DNA from 2 places in the Nocardia sp. NPDC004604 genome. Region 1 is predicted to be linked to the other one. Evidence: riboswitches for the same ligand, from Rfam matches in the RefSeq annotation. Region 1 holds a riboswitch; the other holds the start of a gene.
What was found. Region 1 has a riboswitch for S-adenosylmethionine ahead of ABZW16_RS20070 (rhodanese-like domain-containing protein). Riboswitches for the same ligand answer to the same signal wherever they lie in the genome.

Region 1 (3,496 bases):
GCGGTGGGTGGTGGTGGCGGGATGGGTGATCAGGGTCTTGGAGTCACCGAGGTTGTTGGAGATATCGATGATGCGCAACCGGTTGAGCACCTCGAAGGTGCGCTTCTTCGCCTCGTGCGCCGGCGCGTTCAACTCGAAGGTGACCACCGTGCCGCCGCCGCTCATCTGACTGGTCGCCAGCTCGTGTTGCGGATGCGACTCCAGATACGGATAGCGCACCCAGGAGACGGACTTGTTGCCCTCGAGGAAGCGCGCGATGCGCAATGCGGATTCGGTCGAATGACGCACCCGCAGCGGCATGGTCTCCAAACCCTTGAGCAGGGTCCACGCATTGAACGGGCTCAGCGCCGGACCGGTATGGCGCATAAGATTCTTCACCGGACCGTCGATGTAGTCGTGCGGGCCGAGAATCGCGCCGCCGAGCACCCGACCCTGACCGTCGATGTGCTTGGTGCCGGAATACACCAGCACATCCGCGCCGAGTTCGAAACCGCGCTGCAGCAGCGGGGTGGCAAAGACGTTGTCCAGCACCACCTTCGCGCCCGCGGCATGGGCGAGTTCGGTCACTCGGCGCACATCGACCAGCGTCTGCATCGGGTTGGCCGGCGTCTCGAAGAACACGGCCTGGGTCGGCACCGACAGCGCCTGCTCCCACTGGTCCAGATCATCGCCGTCGACGAAGACGGTCTCCACACCCCAGCGCGGCAGGATCTCATTGCACACCACGAAGCACGAGCCGAAGAGGCTGCGCGCGGCCACCAGTCGATCGCCCGCACCCAGCAGCGCGCCGAGCGCGGTGAATACCGCCGACATACCGCTCGCGGTCGCGAAACAGGCCTCGGCGCCATCGATCAGGCGCAGTCGCTCCTCGAACATGGCCACCGTCGGGTTGCCGTAGCGGGAGTAGACGAAATGCTCGATATCGCCGGTGAACGCGGCCTCGGCCGCCTCGGCGCTCTCATAGACGAAACCGGAGGACAGGTACAGCGCCTCGGCGGTCTCCTCGAATCCGGAGCGGCGCAGGCCGCCTCGGACGCCGAGCGTCGCGGGGCCGACCCCCTTGGGCAGCGGTTTGTCGAACGCACCCCCGGTGATCATGACTGCCGCCACGGCAGACCGAATGCGCGCCAGCCGGAGCCGCCGCGGTGACCGAACTCGTCGATGGGGCCCTCGAAGCCCTCGAGCACGTTGTACGACGGTTCGATCCCGACACCGGTCGCGGCGACCGCGGCACCGATGGAACGCTGCCCGGAGCGACACAGAAAGACGACGGGCGCCGCCGGATCGCGCCCCTCCAGCGCCGAGGTCAGCTGTGCGACGAACTCACCGTTGCGGGCGCCACTGGTGTCGACCCATTCGATCAGCACCGTCGGCCGATCGATCGAACTCGTATCGGGGACGCCGACGAAGCGCCATTCGGCCTCGGTGCGCACATCGACCAAGACGGCCTCGGGATTGTCGCGCAACAACTCCCACGCCTGCTGGGGGGTGATGTCACCGGCATATGTCATGCGATCCTCCTGTGAATCCACGCTTGCCGCACCTGGGTTTCGGTGCGCGGCCAGGTCGTCACCCGGAGCACCCCACCGTGGAGGAGGGTTGCCGACCAGCCAGCCGGGGCTTGACGCTGGTTCTCATGACCTGTGTCCGAGATTGCCTGGGCAGGGGCCGCCCTGTCAAACCCAGGTCAGCGCCACGCCGGGTAATCAGTTGCAGACGATCCAGCGGTCGCCGGAGCGAACCAAATTCCACGTCGCCGGCGTCTCCCGGCCGTCGACCGCGATGGTCACGTTCGCCTTCGCCCTATCGCCATCGACCATGGCGTTGTCAATGTTGGTGACCTTGATCGACTTTCCGGCCACAGCGCCACCGAACTGGGCGGCCAGCGGCGACTTGCTCTCGTCGAATCCTTGGCAGGCCACCGCGGGTGGCGGTGTGTTGTCGGTGGTGCCCCTGGCCTCTGCATAGCGATGCACCGCGGCCGCGATCTTGTCCGATTCTGTGACATTTTTCTCAGCGGGCGATAGCACCGCGCCCAGCACGATGGCGACCAGGACGACGGCCGCGAATACGGCTGCCGCGATGAACGGCGCCATCGTGCGCCGATCGGTCTGGTCGACCTCGATCACCGGTTCGTCATCGGCGCCCTGCTGCTCTGTCATGGGTCGATCATCCCTGGTGGGCAGCGGTATCCGACAGGCGCCCCCGGACCGGGCGCGACCCCGCACGGCAGCGGCACAGCAATAATTCGATAGCCAACCGGACAGTGGGTACTCGGGTAAGTGAGCCCGGGTGGCAACCATCCGGTTCACGCACCGCCCGCAGGGTGCGCCATGCGCCACCGATAGAATCGCGAGACTGCGGCCTGCTGTCATAGCCATATGCCAGCTCACCAACGTAGCGACTGCGCAGCCGCGAGCCGCCTGTCCGCATCGTCAGGTGCAACCAAAAGGTGCGCCAAGTTAGCCTAAGCTAAGACTGACGCCATAATTGTTTCGACCATAAGGGTGCGCGTAAGAGATGACCGAACACAGTGCAGAGTCGACTAGCGGTGCGCGCGAGCCCTCCGTGGTTACGCAAGCTGCCACCTCCGGGCCTGACGCGCACACCGCCGGGACTCGCCCGCTTCGCATCGCGATCGTAGGCGCAGGACCGGCCGGTATCTACGCCGCCGACGCGTTGATGAAGTCCGATGCCGAGGTGAGCATCGACCTGTACGAGCGCATGCCGGCGCCGTTCGGTCTGATCCGCTACGGCGTCGCGCCGGACCACCCGCGCATCAAGGGCATCATCACCGCCCTGCACAAGGTGCTCGACAAGCCGCAGGTCCGCCTGCTCGGCAATATCGACTACGGCACCGACATCACCCTCGACGATCTGCGCACGTTCTATGACGCGGTGATCTTCTCCACCGGCGCCAACGCCGACCGCGCGCTGGACATCCCCGGCATCGGCCTGGACGGCAGCTACGGCGCCGCGGACTTCGTGTCCTGGTACGACGGACATCCGGATGTGCCGCGCACCTGGCCGCTGGAGGCCGAGAAGGTCGCCGTCCTCGGTGTCGGCAATGTCGCACTCGATGTCGCGCGTGTGCTCGCCAAGACCGGCGACGAACTGCTGCCGACCGAGATACCGCCAAACGTCCACGCCGGATTGAAAGCCAATAAGGCGGTCGAGGTGCACGTCTTCGGCCGCCGCGGCCCGGCGCAGGCCAAGTTCACGCCGCTCGAGCTGCGCGAACTCGACCACTCCCCGACCATCGAGGTCATCGTCGATCCCGAGGACATCGACTACGACGAGGGCTCCGAGGCCGCGCGTCGGCACTCCAAGCAGGTCGACATGATCGCGAATACGCTCGAGCAGTGGGCCATCCGCGATGTCGGCAACCGCCCGCACAAGCTGTTCCTGCACTTCTTCGAATCCCCCGCGGAGATCATCGGTGAGGACGGCAGGGTCGTCGGCCTGCGCACCGAGCGCACCCAGCTCGACGGCACCG
Region 2 (3,496 bases), on a different contig from region 1:
TGCTGTCCGCCGGACAGCCGCCGCGGATAGGCGTCGGCCAGTTCGCCGATGCCGACCCGGTCCAGCAGTTCCTCGGCCTCGCGCTCGATCTCCTTGCGCGGGCGACCCTGCGCGGAAATCGGTGCGAGCGTGACATTGTCGAGCACCGTCAGGTGCGGGAAGAGATTGAATTGCTGGAAGACGAAGCCGATATGCGAGCGCTGCTTGCGCACCTCGCGATCCGATAGTGCGTGCAACCTATTGCGGCGCAGCCGATATCCGATCAGCTCGCCGTCGATGTGCACGGTGCCCGCGTCCAGGGACTCCAAGTGGTTGATCACCCGCAGCAGTGTCGACTTGCCGGAGCCGGACGGGCCGATCACGGTGACCACCTCACCCGCCCGCACCGTCAGGTCGATACCGCGCAGCACTTCGGTGGTGCCGTAGGACTTTCGCACGCCGCGAACCGCGACGGCGGGGGCTTTGTCGACGGTGATGTCGATCGTTGCGGTGACCGGTGCGCTCATCGGGTGGCTCCGCGCGGTGCGGCGGAACCGCTTTCGGCGATTTCGCGCAGCTTGTGCCACACCTGCTGGATCGGCGTCGGTGGCGGTGTCCGGTGCGCGCCCTTGGCATAGTGCCGTTCGATGTAATACTGCGCCACCGAGAGAATCGTGGTCAGCACGATGTACCAGACCGTCGCGACCATGAGCAGCGGCACCACCCGGCCGTTGCGTCCGTAGATGACCTGGACCTGGTAGAAGAGTTCCGCGATCGCCATTACCGAAACGATCGAGGTGCCCTTGAACAGGCTGATCACCTCATTGGTCGCATTCGGCAGGATCGAGCGCATCGCCTGCGGGACGACCACGGTGCGGAACTGTCGCAGCCGCGGAATCCCGAGTGCCGCGGCGGCTTCCAACTGTCCGGGATCGACCGAGATGAATCCGGCCCGGATGATCTCGGCCGAATATGCAGCCTGATGCAACGCGAGGCCGATGACCGCCGCGGTGAACCCGCTGATCACCCCGTTCACCTCGAAGGTGAGAAATCCGGGGCCGAACGGGATGCCGAGCGAAAGCGTGTTGTAAAGGTAGGCGATGTTGAACCAGAACAGCAGCTGCACGATCAACGGAATCGAGCGGAACGCCCAGATATAGACCCACGAGATCACCCGCAGCACCGGATTATTCGACAACCGGGCGATTGCCAGTGCGGTGCCGATCAGGAATCCCAGGGCCGTACCCCACAGGGTCAGCTCCAAGGTGACCTCGAGCGCCGATAACACCGACTTCGCGGTGAAGTACTTGGCGAAGGTCGACCAATCCCAGCCCGGATTGGTGACCAGTCCATGGATGAACTGCGCGAGCAGTACCAGCGCGATGGCGCTGATCACCCAGCGCCACGGATGCCAGGCCCTGGCGATCGGCGGTGCGTCGGCGATGGTTACGGCAGTGCCAGGTGCGTGGGCACCCGGTATCGGAACATCCGATAGGGCATCGGATGCAACGGACGCGCTCATGATTTCGGTTCCTCCATCGTTCCCGGCGGAAGCACCCGCACCCGGTGGCCGGGGGGTTGCTGCGACGTCGACGAGCCAGGTCTCTCGGTCGCTCTGGATGGTGTGTCCGACGCCGAGCACGGGTCGGTCGGTCTAGCCGAAACATCATGCGAAGCAGGCGAACTCCGGCACAAGGGTACGAATCAGTGTGAGCGCAGACCTTGTCCGAATGGTCGTGAACAGGGATTATCGACCGGGTCGTGCGGTGGATCGCGAGGCTTCGGGTGCGGTCCGTCCGGCGTGTATCGCCTGGAGGGTGCACCCGGCGTTTCGTCGCGACGGTCCGGTACGGTGCGCGACGCGATGGCGTTGCCAGTCGAAATCAGCGCAGTTCCGGTGGTTTGCTGGAGTACGCTCTGACCTCGTTCGTGCCCGACGATGAGGAGGTTCACGTGACCCTGCTGCGCCGTCTGACCACGCTTACCGCCATCGCGACCGGTGCGGCCGCGCTGACGCTCGCCGCCCCCGGCCTCGCCGTCGCGGTACCTGCGCCGATACCCGGAGCCGCAATCCCGGCGGCGCCCGCGCCGTCCGTCCAAGCCGCACCCGGAGATGCGTTCGGTGCTTACCAAGCCACCGTCGAGGCGCTGCGCGCCTTGGGCATCGACCCGTTCCTGTACCCGGCGGCTGCGGCGTTCTGCTCCAGCAGCAACTCCCTCGGCCTGGTCCCCGCCGTCGCGGGTGCTGTGCCCGGGCCGTGGCCCAAGACCACCGTGGCCATTCCGGGACTGGACCTGTCCGCGGTCAAGACGGGCCAAACCCTGTTCACCTTCATGCCCTACGGCGTAGCCCCGGACAGCACGAACGTCTCCGGCATGAACGTCGCCTGGCTGAACCTGGCCAATGGCCGCAGCGGCGTCACCGCCATGGGTCCGATCTCCGACGTCGTCCGAACCATGGTGCCCGCGGAAATCCCTGCCGATATACGACCACTCGCCGAACGTGCCTTCCAGAACTTCTTCGCCACATTCCCCACCGGAGGCATCCGCGCCGTCCCCGTCGAGACCGGTTCCGGCACCGTCCTGGCCGCGGTGTTCGGCACCGTGGACAACGGTGGCAAGCCCTGCTTCTTCCTCCCGACGGTCGGCATCACCTCGGTGCGCTGAGCCCGCCGACGTCTGACGCAGTTGGGGACCGGGCCGGATCCCGGCCTGGATATAGCGCCAGCGGGTTCGGGCGTGCGGCCGCCCGATTCCGGGGTTGATCAAGATCTGGTGGCGGGTCGGTCGGGCATTGCCGCCATGGATTCGGCCTGGTCTCGGTCAGTGGGCGGTGTCGAGGTGGCGGGATTTCCAGGTCAACGTGTTCGCGCGATGGGCCCGGCGCGAGCGGGACCACAGGCGTAGATAGGCGGCGATGGAGACCGGGTGGGCCAGGGCGGCAAGGATATCGGCGCGGGTCAGTGAGCCGCCTTCGAGTGAGCGGGCGAGTAAGCGGCCGGTGACCGCGGCGCTGTAGCCGAGGAGACCGGCGGCGCGCACCCGGCCGTGACCGGCGACGGCGGCCAGCGGAGGTACCCAATAGGCCAGTGCTGCAATAGCTCCCACGGCTGCGCCGCCGACGGTCGTGCCGCCGTAGGCCGACCACAGCCAGCGGGTGTAGCCCACCTCGAGTTCGGTTGCGTCCCGGTACATTCGGGTCCGGGCGGCGCGACCCGCCGCGACCAGTGCGGTGCGGCGACCGGAACGGCGCAGGGCGCGAGCGATATCCAGATCCTCGGTGGGGCTGGCGGCCACCGCCGCGTGACCGCCGACGGCGTAATAGGCCGTGGCATCGAAGACGAGGAATTGGCCGCAGGCGACCACCGTCGAGGGTCTGCGGCCGCGATCGGCGATCTCGATCGGCAGGCTCGCCGCCCACGACCAGCACAGCAGCGGCTGAACCAGCGCCTCGGCGACCGATTCGGCCACCTGGTACGGCCACGGCGATAACAATGCGGCCCGGCTCCGGCGCAGT

Region 2: linked by a shared signal. The riboswitch ahead of ABZW16_RS23140 (amino acid ABC transporter permease) and the one ahead of ABZW16_RS20070 (rhodanese-like domain-containing protein) in region 1 are both predicted to bind S-adenosylmethionine.

Annotation. Positions count from the first base shown of each region.
Region 1 covers NZ_JBEXLC010000052.1:37,334-40,829, forward strand. Annotated here, with positions in the region: gene ABZW16_RS20065 (O-succinylhomoserine sulfhydrylase) at 1-1,098, opposite strand, end outside; gene ABZW16_RS20070 (rhodanese-like domain-containing protein) at 1,095-1,511, opposite strand; SAM riboswitch class IV at 1,526-1,642, opposite strand; gene ABZW16_RS20075 (hypothetical protein) at 1,707-2,162, opposite strand; gene ABZW16_RS20080 (FAD-dependent oxidoreductase) at 2,569-3,496, shown strand, end outside.
Region 2 covers NZ_JBEXLC010000064.1:36,885-40,380, reverse strand. Annotated here, with positions in the region: gene ABZW16_RS23145 (ATP-binding cassette domain-containing protein) at 1-506, opposite strand, end outside; gene ABZW16_RS23140 (amino acid ABC transporter permease) at 503-1,501, opposite strand; SAM riboswitch class I at 1,512-1,605, opposite strand; gene ABZW16_RS23135 (hypothetical protein) at 1,882-2,646, shown strand; gene ABZW16_RS23130 (glycosyltransferase family 2 protein) at 2,803-3,496, opposite strand, start outside.